DNA from 4 places in the Streptococcus nakanonensis genome. Region 3 is predicted to be linked to each of the others. Evidence: predicted binding sites of a transcription regulator. Region 3 holds the regulator's gene; each other region holds the start of a gene.
The links. The regulator CtsR, encoded in region 3, represses protease genes until heat stress. The targets are predictions, from matches to a motif close to TTGGTCAAAAAAGGTCAAANA.
Positions count from the first base shown of each region.

Region 1: the regulator CtsR is predicted to act here: its motif matches at 2,125-2,145, upstream of AC6I9F_RS08450 (ATP-dependent Clp protease ATP-binding subunit).
Region 2: the regulator CtsR is predicted to act here: its motif matches at 1,814-1,834, upstream of AC6I9F_RS06750 (ATP-dependent Clp protease ATP-binding subunit).
Region 4: the regulator CtsR is predicted to act here: its motif matches at 1,231-1,251, upstream of clpP (ATP-dependent Clp protease proteolytic subunit ClpP).

Region 1 covers NZ_AP027139.1:1,783,496-1,786,707, forward strand. The annotation lists gene AC6I9F_RS08450 (ATP-dependent Clp protease ATP-binding subunit) at 1-1,852, opposite strand, end outside; gene mraY (phospho-N-acetylmuramoyl-pentapeptide-transferase) at 2,406-3,212, opposite strand, start outside.
Region 2 covers NZ_AP027139.1:1,391,350-1,394,561, reverse strand. The annotation lists gene AC6I9F_RS06750 (ATP-dependent Clp protease ATP-binding subunit) at 1-1,775, opposite strand, end outside; gene AC6I9F_RS06745 (DUF1797 family protein) at 2,004-2,234, opposite strand; gene AC6I9F_RS06740 (amino acid ABC transporter permease) at 2,424-3,107, shown strand; gene AC6I9F_RS06735 (amino acid ABC transporter ATP-binding protein) at 3,107-3,212, shown strand, end outside.
Region 3 covers NZ_AP027139.1:2,083,278-2,086,489, forward strand. The annotation lists gene AC6I9F_RS09795 (ATP-dependent Clp protease ATP-binding subunit) at 1-1,676, opposite strand, end outside; gene AC6I9F_RS09800 (CtsR family transcriptional regulator) at 1,678-2,136, opposite strand; gene AC6I9F_RS09805 (ABC transporter ATP-binding protein) at 2,255-2,983, opposite strand; gene AC6I9F_RS09810 (ABC transporter substrate-binding protein) at 2,983-3,212, opposite strand, start outside.
Region 4 covers NZ_AP027139.1:1,458,931-1,462,142, forward strand. The annotation lists gene AC6I9F_RS07080 (ABC transporter substrate-binding protein) at 1-146, opposite strand, end outside; gene AC6I9F_RS07085 (YlbG family protein) at 230-496, opposite strand; gene clpP (ATP-dependent Clp protease proteolytic subunit ClpP) at 575-1,165, opposite strand; gene upp (uracil phosphoribosyltransferase) at 1,338-1,967, opposite strand; gene AC6I9F_RS07100 (deoxycytidylate deaminase) at 2,056-2,523, opposite strand; gene AC6I9F_RS07105 (TetR/AcrR family transcriptional regulator) at 2,542-3,099, opposite strand.

The DNA of each region.
Region 1 (3,212 bases), 300 kb from region 3:
TCTTAGAAAGGTCTTCCTTCGTCAAGTGCGAGAACTCGATAACTGCATTAAAGCGGTTGAGGAATTCTGGACGGAAGAAGGGTTTCAAACGGTCCATCAATTCTGGTTTGTCCGCATCTTCTGTCAAGTTAGCTTCATAGCCAAAACCAGCATTTGATGTTGCGATAATGACTGTGTTTTTAAAGTTAACGGTATTTCCTTGACCATCTGTCAAACGACCATCATCCAATACTTGGAGGAGAAGGGTAATGACTTGAGGATCAGCCTTTTCAATTTCATCCAAGAGAATGATAGAGTATGGATTGCGACGAACACGTTCTGTCAAGGTATTGCTATTGTCATCATAACCCACATAACCTGCTGTGGTACCAATCAGCTTAGAAACTGCTGTGCGGTCACTGTATTCAGACATATCCAAACGGATGATGGCGTCCTTAGTTCCAAACATATCCAGCGCCAATTGCTTAGCAAGTTCTGTCTTACCAACCCCAGTTGGTCCTACAAAGAGGAAGCTGCCGATTGGGCGATTACCTTCATCAAAACCAGCACGGTTACGACGGATAGCACGGGCCACTGCTTCTACTGCCTTATCTTGACCGATTACCTTATCTTGCAAGCGATGAGCCATATCTTTCAAACGCTCGATGTCTGATGCTCCCATTTGCGATACTGGAATACCCGTCATACGTTCTACAGATTCAGCCACATCGTTGACACTTGCAGTCACTTTCATATCTTCTGTGTGGTTTTCGATTTTCTTTTCCAATTCTGCGATGCGTGTTTTATAGTTTAGAGCTGCTTCAAAATCTTCTGCCTCAACTGCTTTTTCTTGCTTGTCTTTTTCTGCCTCGATTTCACGTTCAACAGCATGCACATCTGTTACAGGATGCTGAGCTGCCAAGTGAGCAGCCGTTACATCGACAAGGTCGATAGCCTTATCTGGCAAGCTACGTTGAGGAATATACTGAACAGAATAATCCACCGCTGCTTTCAAGACTTCGTCTGGCAAGATGACATTGTGGTGTTGTTGATAGAGGTCACGAATTCCTTGAAGAATTTTAAAGGTATCCTCTGCTGAAGGAGCATTGACCTTGACTTCGTTGAAACGACGAGCAAGAGCTGCATTCTTCAAGATGGTGTTACGGTATTCATCTTGAGTCGTTGCCCCAATCACTGTCAATTCTCCACGAGAGAGGGCTGGCTTGAGAATATCCGCAAGCCCTTTAGAACCACTGTCTCCACCCGTACTACCTGCACCGAGGATTTGGTGAATTTCATCAAAGAAGAGGATAATATTCCCTGCTTCTTTCACTTCATTGACTAGGTTTTGGACATTTTCTTCAAAGCTACCACGATATTGAGTCCCAGCCTCAAGACCTGAGATGTCAATGGAAATAATTTCCTTGTTCTTGATAGCAGCAGGAACATCACCATTCACAATAGCTTGTGCTAAACCTTCGACAACGGCTGTCTTACCAACACCTGCATCTCCGACAAGTACAGGATTGTTTTTAGTACGGCGTGAGAGGATTTCAGATGTTTCTTGAATTTCCTCGTTTCGTCCGATAACAGGATCCAACTTGCCCTCGCGAGCTTCTGCTGTCAAGTTTCGACCTAGTTTAGCAAGGACACCGTCTTGTTTCATACCTGACGTATGTTGTGGCATTTGGCCATCAACTTCTGCATTTCCTGGTAATTGACCAGTCGCACGATAGTGAGTAAATTCCTCAGGTGTGACTTCACGTCCATTAATCAAGTAACGACGATTTTCAGAACTGTATCCGCGCATACCACCCATCAATTGGTTAAATAAATCATCCATGTTGTTAAAATTATTAAAGTTGTTGTTCATATTCTTTACCTCTTTTTGTTTACTTAGTTATGATTACTGATATTGACTATCTTTGACCTTTGTTTTAAAAAATTTAGACTAGCTAAATCGCTACTCTAGGTACTATTTCTGGTTTTTCTTTTTCAAGCAGGAGTAGACTATCTTTACTTCTGAAGATTTCTAGATTAAACATAGACCCCACCTCTTTCTATTTTACTTTAAATAAGTGTTCGAGTAAGGCTTTCATTTACCTTACGTTCATAATATACTACATTAGTCAGAAAAGGTCAAGTGATTTGACTTTGACTGACCAATATTTTTTATACTCTTCGAAAATCTCTTCAAACCACACCAGCTTCGCCTTATCTACAAGCTCGAAACCGTGTTTTGATAACCTGCAACTAGCTTCCTAGTTTGCTCTTGATTTTCATTGAGCATAAGTGTTCGAGTAAGGCTTTCATTTACCTTACGTTCATAATATACTACATTAGTCAGAAAAGGTCAAGAAATTTGACTTTGACTGACCAATATTTTTTAAAAAGCAAAAACACCCTGAAACGTCAGGGTGCTATTCTTACATCAAATATAAAATTGCTAGAGTCAGGAGACTTGCTAGAAGCCCCACTCCCCAAAAGAAGAAGTCAACCTTCCACTCGCTCCAAGGATTTCCTTTACCAGACAATCCTCCAAGCTCAAAATGGTGATGTACAGGCGTCATACGGAAAATACGTTTACCACCTGTCAGTTTGAAATAGCTGACTTGCATCATGACCGAAGTTGTTTCAAAGACATAAACAATTCCGATAATCAAGAGAGTCCATTCTTGGTGGAGAGCCATAGAAATCGCTGCCAGCATTCCACCTAAAGCCAAACTTCCCACATCCCCCATAAAAACCTTAGCAGGCTTGTGGTTAAAGACGAAGAAACCAAGCAAACCACCAATCATGGCAATAATCACTAGAAGAATATCCATCTGACCTTGCACATAGGCAATAACTCCATAGGCAGACAAGCTAATCACAACGGAAATACTAGCTAGACCGTCAATACCGTCTGTCAAGTTGACTGCATTTGAAAAACCGACTAGCCAGAAAAGAGCGAAGAAAATATAGAAAAATCCCAAATGAACTGGATAACCAAATACAGACAGGATATCCCCCCCGCGCTCATAGAAAAGGTAGAAGATAACTCCACCTAGAAGCTGAAGAGCCAATTTCTGCTTGGGATTTAGCCCCTCATTGATTTTACGAAAGACCTTGAGAAAGTCATCTAAAAATCCGACCAAGCCATACAAGACCAAGATGAACAAAATCATTCCCACATTATTGCTGAATTGGCTACTAAATAGGGCGAAAAAGAAAGCAACCAAAACAGAAGTAAT
Region 2 (3,212 bases), 690 kb from region 3:
TTGAAGCTGACGGTACGTCCTTGCCCATCTGTCAAACGACCATCGTCCAAGACTTGAAGGAACATGTGCATAACATCTGGGTGAGCTTTTTCCACTTCATCGAGAAGGATGAGAGAATATGGATTGCGGCGAACTTTTTCAGTTAATTGCCCAGCCTCATCGTAGCCAACATAACCTGGAGGGGCACCAACTAATTTAGCTACACTGTGTTTTTCCATGTATTCGCTCATGTCAAAGCGTATCATACTGTCAGCAGAACCAAAGAGTTCGATAGCTAGTTGTTTGGAAAGTTCTGTCTTACCGACACCAGTTGGGCCGACGAAGAGGAAGCTTCCGATTGGGCGGTTAGGGGTCCCAAGTCCAACCCGATTACGGCGAATAGCCTTGGCAATCTTATCGACTGCATCATCTTGTCCAATAACATGAGACTTGAGGTCTTCAGCTAGATGGATAAGTTGAGATTGTTCTTTCTCTTTCAAATCCCCAACAGGGATGTTGGTTTTCTGCTCAATAATGTGCTCAATGGTTTTCTCACTGATGATAGGAGTATCTTGGTCTGTGACCTTTTTCTTTTGCATTTCCTTATACTTGGCAATCTGGTCGCGGAAATAAGCCGCCTTCTCAAAATCTTCCTCTCGTGTAGCTTGAGATTTAAGATTTTCAGCCTCAATCAAGCGCTGATCAATGACTTTAGGATCCACAAAATTCAAGGTCAAGTTCATCTTAGAACCAGCTTCATCTAGGAGGTCAATGGCCTTGTCAGGTAAGAAGCGATCTTGTATGTAGCGATTGGAAAGAGTTGCAGCTGCTTCAATTGCAGCATCAGTATATTGAACGTGGTGATAGTCTTCGTATTTCTTTTGAATCCCTTTGAGGATAGTGATTGTTTCGTCCACCGTTGGTTCATCGACTTTGACAGGCTGCATACGACGCTCTAAGGCAGCATCCTTTTCAATGATACGGTATTCATTGAGGGTAGTAGCACCGACCAGTTGCAGTTCTCCACGAGCAAGGGCTGGCTTGAGGATATTTCCTGCGTCCATATTACCATCACTCGCAGAACCTGCACCAACAATTTCATGGATTTCATCGATAAAGAGGATAATATCCTCACGTTTGCGAATTTCTTCCATGAGTTTTTGCATGCGTTCTTCAAATTGTCCACGAATACCCGTTCCTTGAACTAAGCTAACCACATCCAGACGGATGACTTGTTTACCTTGGAGTTTATGTGGAACATCGCCATCAACGATTTTCTGAGCTAGGCCTTCGACAACGGCCGTTTTTCCGACACCTGGTTCACCGATAAGGACAGGATTATTCTTGGTTCTACGATTGAGAATCTCGATGACACGGATAATCTCATCGTCGCGCCCGATAACGGGGTCAATGTCTCCACGACGGGCAATCTCAGTTACGTTGATACCAAATTCTTCTAGCAGGCCTTTTTCTTGGCTTGGGGGCGGAGTTTGAGCAGATCCACGATTTTGGGAACCATAACCGCCGTTTCCACCGTAACCTCCACCTGATTGGGTTGGGGGAATAGGAGGAGTATTGCTAGAAGGTCTGAAATTGTTTAGATCATTGAAGAAATCACCAAAAGGATCGAAATCACGATTGTTCAAATCTGTCATTCCTTTAAAGAGACTGTTATTAGGATCTGTTTTGATAATCTTGTAGCAGTTTTGACAGAGGTCAATTTGTTTTTGTTTTCCATTGAGATTGGTGTAAAGATGAATTGTTGAGTCGTTGATTTTACAGTTTTGACAAAGCATACATCTACCTCATTTCTTTCTTTAGCCTGACCTGTTCAAAGGTCAAAAATAGTCAAATTCCTATACTCTCATTATAACAGGATTGGGGTGTAAAGCAAGTAAAAAGATTGAAGCTTTGAGAAGTTGTTACAATGAAAATTTTTGTGAATTTGGACTAAAAAAAATCCTATTTGTGAGACAAAAAGGATTTTGGTTAGACATGCAGGGGCAATCCCAGCTTGCTTTAGATTAGTAGAGGAGTTCGTAAATCTCCATTGCAATTAAGTCAATGCTATCAAAAGTATAAGTTTCGCGAGCTTCTACATCACGAAGGGTAAAGATTGATCCGTTTTCTTCGTCGTGGCTGTATGCAACTTCTGCAACAACAACTCCTTCGCGTTCAAAATTACGTTTTAAATTTCCGCCATCGTTTGCCATTGCTTCAAGGCGGTTGATGATTCTAACCAAATGTGATTCCATTTTGATTCTCCTTCATTTCTTATCGTTACTATTTTACCATAAAGGAGGCCAACTTGACTAGAAAAAACTAAGATTTCTCGCTAATTCTGCTAGTTTAAAGATTTTTAAATAAATTGGATAAAAGATTTGAATTTTAATTCAATGCATGTTATAATCATACAGTACTCTATTTTAGAAAGCAGTGTGACTATGAATTTTTCTTTTTTACCTAAGTATTTACCTTATTTTAACTATGGGGCTGTTGTGACGGTTCTCATTTCTATCTGTGTTGTCTTTTTGGGAACTATTTTGGGTGTTGTCTTGGCTTTTGGGCAACGTTCAAAGTTTAAACCGCTTGTTTGGCTGGCCAACTTGTACGTTTGGATTTTCCGCGGGACACCGATGATGGTTCAGATTATGATTGCCTTTGCTCTAATGCATATCAATGCTCCGACTATTCAGGTTGGAATTTTGGGTGTTGACCTTTCTCGTCTGATTCCAGGGATTTTGATTATTTCTATGAACAGTGGTGCTTATGTTTCTGAGACTGTTCGTGCCGGAATCAATGCAGTTCCAAAAGGTCAGCTAGAAGCGGCTTATTCGCTAGGGATTCGTCCTAAAAATGCGATGCGGTATGTGATTTTGCCACAAGCAATCAAAAATATTTTGCCAGCATTGGGGAACGAATTTATCACCATTATCAAGGACAGCTCCCTCTTATCAGCTATTGGGGTTATGGAGTTGTGGAACGGTGCTACAACAGTTTCTACAACAACCTATCTACCTTTAACACCACTTTTATTTGCAGCCTTTTATTACTTGATTATGACTTCTATTTTGACAGTAGCCTTGAAAGCTTTTGAAAAACGTATGGGACAAGGAGATAAGAAATAATGACAGAAACCTTGATAAAAATTGAAAATTTACATAAATCCTTTGGAAAGAATGAAGTATTGAAGGGCATCAACCTCGAGATTAAAAGAGGAGAAGTTGTTGTTA
Region 3 (3,212 bases):
GCCAATTCGGTCTTACCGACACCTGTAGGCCCTAGGAACATAAAGGAACCAATCGGACGCTTGTGACTACGAATCCCTGACTGGTTGCGGCGAATCGCACGGCTAATGCTTGAAACAGCTTGATCTTGCCCGATAACACGTTTGTGCAATTCAGCTTCCAGATTCAGGTATTTCTTAGCATCAGTCTGAGTCAGTTTTTGGACTGGAATTCCTGACAAGCGACTCAAGGTAGTCAAAATATCAGACTCTGTCACCAAGTCTTTATAGACAGGCACTTCCTCTTCTTTTGCGATTAGCTGGGCTGCCTGTTTCCACTTGCCATCCATCAAGGCCTTGTCAGCTGGACTCAAACCTAAATCGTCTGCTTTTACATTCTTAGCCTTATTTTGCACTGTTGCTGCTGCTTCATCTAAGAGGTCGATAGCAGAGTCTGGCAAATGACGACTCGTCAAGTAACGATGGGCCATCTTGACCGCTGTTTCAACCGCTTCATCTGTGATTTGCACACGGTGATGCTTCTCATAAGTCGCCTTCAAGCCTTGTAAAATGGTCATGCTGTCGGCCACACTTGGCTCTTCAATCGTTACTTTAGCGAATCGACGAGAAAGGGCCGCATCTTTTTCAATGTGTTTTTGGTACTCTTCCTGAGTTGTCGCACCAACCGTTCTCAAAGTTCCACGCGCCAAGGCTGGCTTCAAGATATTGGCCGCATCCAGAGTTGAGTCAATTCCACTCCCAGAACCCATGATGGTATGAAGTTCATCGATAAAGAGAATGACTTGGCCATCTTCTTCAATATCCTTGATGATATTGTTCATGCGTTCTTCAAAGTCACCACGGAAGCGTGTCCCTGCCACGACATTCATCAAATCAAGCTCTAACACGCGCATCTTAGCCATTTCCGCAGGCACGTCACCACTAGCAATACGCTGGGCAAGACCAAGTGCCAGAGCAGTTTTTCCGACACCTGCATCCCCAACCAAGACAGGATTGTTCTTGGTCTTTCGACTCAAGATTTGAATCATACGTGAGATTTCCTTATCCCGACCGATGACTGGTTCTAACTTGCCAGAACGCGCTTGCTCTGTCAAATCATGCGTATAGTCCTCAAGACCACCGCTCGGAGTCTGCGGCATGCCCATCATATTAGCCATAGAATTTTGCTTGTCAGCTACTGTACGATGACGTTGGCGTAAAGCCTTGAGATCTTCACGAGTCCAACCTGCCCGTTCTTCTAAATTTCGACGTAGGGCAGCAATCTTGACCTGATCTTTCTTGTCTTCATAAGAAAAACCAGCCCTTTCCAAGATACGAGTCGCCAAGGCATTGCCATCATGCAAAATCGCATAAAGGAGGTGCTCTGTCCCTAGCACCTTAGCATGGACCACTGACGCTACATATTCTGCTTCATCAAAGAGAACCTGCAAACGATGGGAGAACGGCAATTCCGTATAGGTTTCATCCTGGCTATAGTCCGTTTCAGTCAGTTCCAAAGCGACTTCTTCTAAACGGTCTATCTCATATGGATAATCATTTAAAGTTGCCCCTGCCACACTATAACTGTGATTGGACATGGCAATCAACAAGTGCCAAGACTCTAGATAACAAGCTCCAAAATGGCCAGCCACCATGTAGGCACTTTCGATACATTCATTCAATGCTTTTGAATAGTTCATCTTACTTCCCTTTTCTATCTACCTCTTGTATGACCTGTCGTAGCATATTAGCACGAACAACTGGAGCTTCTTCTCCTAGAACGCGATCCAAAGCTACTGATACTAGCAAATTCATCTCCTGCTTGGTCATCAATTCCTGCTCAACCAAAAGCTGCAGAATATCTTCATAAATTTCTTGACTGACCCGCTCACCAATCGAGTAAAGCAGTTCTCGGAGCATTTCATGATGACTAGAAAACTCAATCCGTCCTATACGAATATAGCCTCCGCCCCCACGCTTACTTTCAACCAAGTAGCCTCTACTTTCCGTAAAGCGTGTCTTGATCACATAGTTAATCTGACTGGGAACAACCTGAAAAGTATCTGCCAACTGACTCCGTTGCAACTCCACAATTCCAGATTGATCTAAAATCGCCTTGATGTAGGCCTCAATATGATCCGATGTATTTTTAAATCTCATTACAAACCCACCTCTCTCTTTAAACCTTGACTATCTTTGACTATTATACCGAAATTTTCTCATTTTTAAAAGAAAAAGGGCGCTGGTAAAGGATAATCTTCACCAACTCCCTATTTTTCTACTTATCTAAGCCTAATTCTGCCAAGATTTGACGTTTGTAGGCAATCTTTTGGACTTCCTTGTCCTCATCTTCAGACCAATCTAGTTTAATTTCTGAAACAATCTGCCCAGGGCGATTTTTCAAGATATAAATGCGGTCGCTGAGACTGAGGGCCTCCTCGATACTATGCGTGATGATCAAGGTTGTGAGCTGCAACTGCTTGTGAATCTCAAGGTACCAAGCGTGGAGTTCCATCTTGGTCATCTCATCCAAGGCGCTAAAGGCTTCATCTAAGAGAAAGAGCTTGTGTCCGAAAAGGTAAGTTCGAAGCAAGGCTACACGCTGACGCATCCCGCCACTGAGTTCATGAGGATACTTGTCCCGTACAGCTGTCAACTGGAAGGTCGCAAGAATGTCATCTGCGCGAGCAATAGCTTCTGCCTTATCCACCTTTTGAATCAAGAGGGGCAGAATGATATTACCAAGCACCGTCTTGTGCTCCAAGAGCAGATCCTTTTGCAACATATAACTCACGCGCCCCTTGGGATTTTCTTCACCATCAAGGACAATTCTCCCTGACTGAACTTCTAAAATCCCCGCAATTAAGTTGAAAAGCGTAGTCTTACCAACACCACTTGGGCCTAAGATAGAAACCACTTCTCCTGAAGTCACCTGCAGGTTAATGTCCTCTAAAATCCTCTCTTGACCATAGGCATAACTGACGTGTTCTAGTCTAATCTCTGTCATTATTTCACAAATTCGTTGGTGAAGCCTTTGTCTGTCAAGTCTTCTTTAAGGATACCATTTTCTTTATCCCATTTGTAGAAGGCATTCCAGCGAGCTGCATCAAATTGACCCCATTTTTCCTTGTCGCTTGCGTATTCTTTTGACAAGTATTTTTGAGATTCGATGACAAAGTCACGTTTTTCCTTGAGTTCAGGTGCATTTTTGATGAGGATATCAGCTGCTTCTTCTG
Region 4 (3,212 bases), 620 kb from region 3:
TCTTCGAAGTTAAATCCGATTTTAATTGTCTTTTCCTCTACTGAGTTACCAGCAGTGTTAACTGCTCCAGACTTCACTTCTCCACAGGCTGCAAGAAGTGCTACACTTGCAAGCGCCACAAAGGATAGGGCAAATTTTTTCTTCATCTTTTTTGTCTCCTTATTTCTTAAATAGTCTGTTAAGAATATACCGAATTATCAGAAAATTGTCAACACTTTTCTTTAAATTTTTATCTGATAACGTTTTCCTCTCGATAAAGATTGCCCACAAAGGGTGTTTCCAGCTCTTGGATATGACAAACTCTGACTTTTTTGATAAACTTTTCCTTGCCCAAGCGCCCGACTAATTGCTCCATTTCTTGAGTTGGAACATAGAGTTGTAAGTAACGATGTTTCTTGGAATGATAGGTAATATCTCCATAATCCTGCAGTTTTTTGGCATCACGATTATAGTAAAGATAGATAATCAAGCCAGATCGATTGACTTTTTCAAACATGGTAAATCCTCTTTCTAAGAAATCTCTCCCTATTATACCAAAAAAAGCAAACCCAGTCGAGTTTGCCTCCTTTGATTATTAGTTCAATGAATTGTTGGCCATGATTTCATCAATAAAGCCATATTCAAGTGTTTCTTGGGCACTCATCCAGTTATCGCGTTCTGCATCTGCGTGAACTTTTTCGATTGACTGACCTGAATTTTCAGCCAAGATTTTTTCCAAGGTGTTACGAGTTTTAAGCAAGTGTTCTGCAGCGATAGCCATATCAGTTTGTTGGGTACCACCACCTGTACCACCCATTGGTTGGTGAATCATATACTCTGCATTTGGAAGCATGAAACGTTTGCCTTTTGCTCCACTTGATGCAATGACTGTACCCATAGATGCAGCCATTCCCATAACGATGGTTTGGACATCTGCCTTGATAAAGTTCATGGTATCAACGATTGCCAAACCAGCTGATACAGAACCACCAGGTGTATTGACATAAAGGTAAATATCTTTTGTACTATCTTGGGCATCTAAGAAAAGCAATTGGGCAATAACAGAGTTGGCCATGTTGTCTTCAACTGGACCTGTCAGCATAATGATGCGGTCTTTGAGAAGACGTGAGTAAATATCGTATGAACGTTCTCCACGGCTTGTTTGTTCAATAACTACAGGAATCATTTATTTCTCCTTTTGAGTTTTAATTTTGTTGGTCAAATGACTGAAGATAAGACTATTATAATATCTTGGTCAAAAAAGGTCAAATTTTTGCTCTGTTTTCATTAGACAGAAACAAAAATTCAACCTCCTTTCGTGACTGGAACTTCTTTTCCAAGTCAATCTCTTTTTAATTTTATTTTGTACCGAACAAGCGGTCTCCAGCATCTCCAAGACCTGGAACGATATAACCGTGTTCGTTCAAACGTTCATCCAAGGCTGCTGTAAAGATTTCTACATCTGGATGAGCTTCTTGAAGGGCTTTTACACCTTCTGGAGCAGATACAAGGCAGACAAATTTGATATTTGATGCGCCACGTTTTTTAAGAGAATCAACAGCCAAGATTGCTGAACCACCTGTTGCCAACATTGGGTCTACGACAAAAATTTGACGTTGGTCAATATCTTCAGGCAATTTCACCAAATACTCAACTGGTTGAAGCGTTTCTTCATCACGGTACATACCGATGTGACCAACCTTAGCAGCTGGAACCAAGCTCAAGAGTCCATCGACCATCCCGATACCTGCGCGCAAGATTGGAACGATGGCCAATTTCTTACCTACCAATTGTTTTTGAACTGTTTTTGTAATTGGTGTTTCGATTTCCACATCTTCTAGTGGAAGATCACGAAGTACTTCATACCCCATCAACATTGCAATCTCATCTACTAGCTCACGAAAAGCTTTTGTGGAAGTATCTGTACGACGCAAGATTGACAATTTGTGTTGAATCAGCGGGTGATTAATAACTTCAATTTTTCCCATTTTTGGAATTCCTTCTTTCAATTTATTCTTCTTATTATACCAAAAAACGGTTTAAAAATCTTTCTAAACCATTTATTTTTGATATTTTTTACATTAGATCAGCCTCTTTAAGAGCTGTCTGTACGGTCTCAAGTGGTAAATGAGTCAATTCTGTTCCCTTTTCTTGATAGAGGTATTGGGCGTAGTCATCCATTCGGTACTGGTTGATATAAACCACACGCTTACAACCGACCTGAAGCAATTGTTTTGTACAGTTGAGACAAGGAAAATGGGTTACATAGGCTGTAAAGCCTTTAGGAACACCACGTTCTGCACCTTGAAGGATAGCATTGACCTCAGCGTGAAGGGTGCGAACACAGTGACCTTCAATGACCAGACATTCGTGGTCAATACAATGCTCGGTACCTGACACCGAACCATTGTAACCAGTGGAAATCACCTTATTATCCTTAACCAGAATTGCACCCACTTTAGCGCGTTTACAAGTGGAACGATTGGCAATTAGTAATGCTTGGGCTGCAAAATACTCATCCCAGGCCAGTCTTTTTTCAGTCATATCTCTTCTCCTTTTTCTCTATTTTTTAAAAAATGGTAACCGTAAATCTGCAATCTTTTCAGCAGGTACCTTCATGCCATCCTTAATCCATTTTAGAAGGACAGAGACGATAGCCGAGCTCCAGAAGGAATGAAGATAAGAGCTGACACCTTTTGATTTTCCATGGTATTTTTCCAGAAACTCCTGCATGGCTTGGACAAAGATTTTTTCCAGATGGTAATCCAAGGCCAGTTGAATCACTCTGGCTTCCTTTCTGGCCTCTCGGAAAAGGTGAACCCAGACCAGATAAAGGTCTGTCTTTAAATCATAATGATGCAACTGTTCCATAATATTGTGGACAGTTCGTTTAAAGACACTTTCTAAAATCTCCTCTTTGGAATCATAATTGCGGTAAAAGGCCGCACGCGAAACGCCTGCACGTTTGACCAATTCAGAAATACTAATCTTGGTCAGGTCCTTTTTTTCCAAGAGCTGCAAGAGGGCTGTTTCGATGGCTTCTCTAGTTAATAAATTCGATTCTTGGTTTGATTTTCTGAGATTTTCAAGAGACTTTTCAGAGATTCTACGTTCAGACATAACATTTTCTTTCTACTTGTCACAACAGATGGATGAGGCTTTTGTTTCAAGGGCTTTCATGATATAATTGTAAAAAAAGACAGAACCTTTGTCAATGTATAACTGACAAAGAT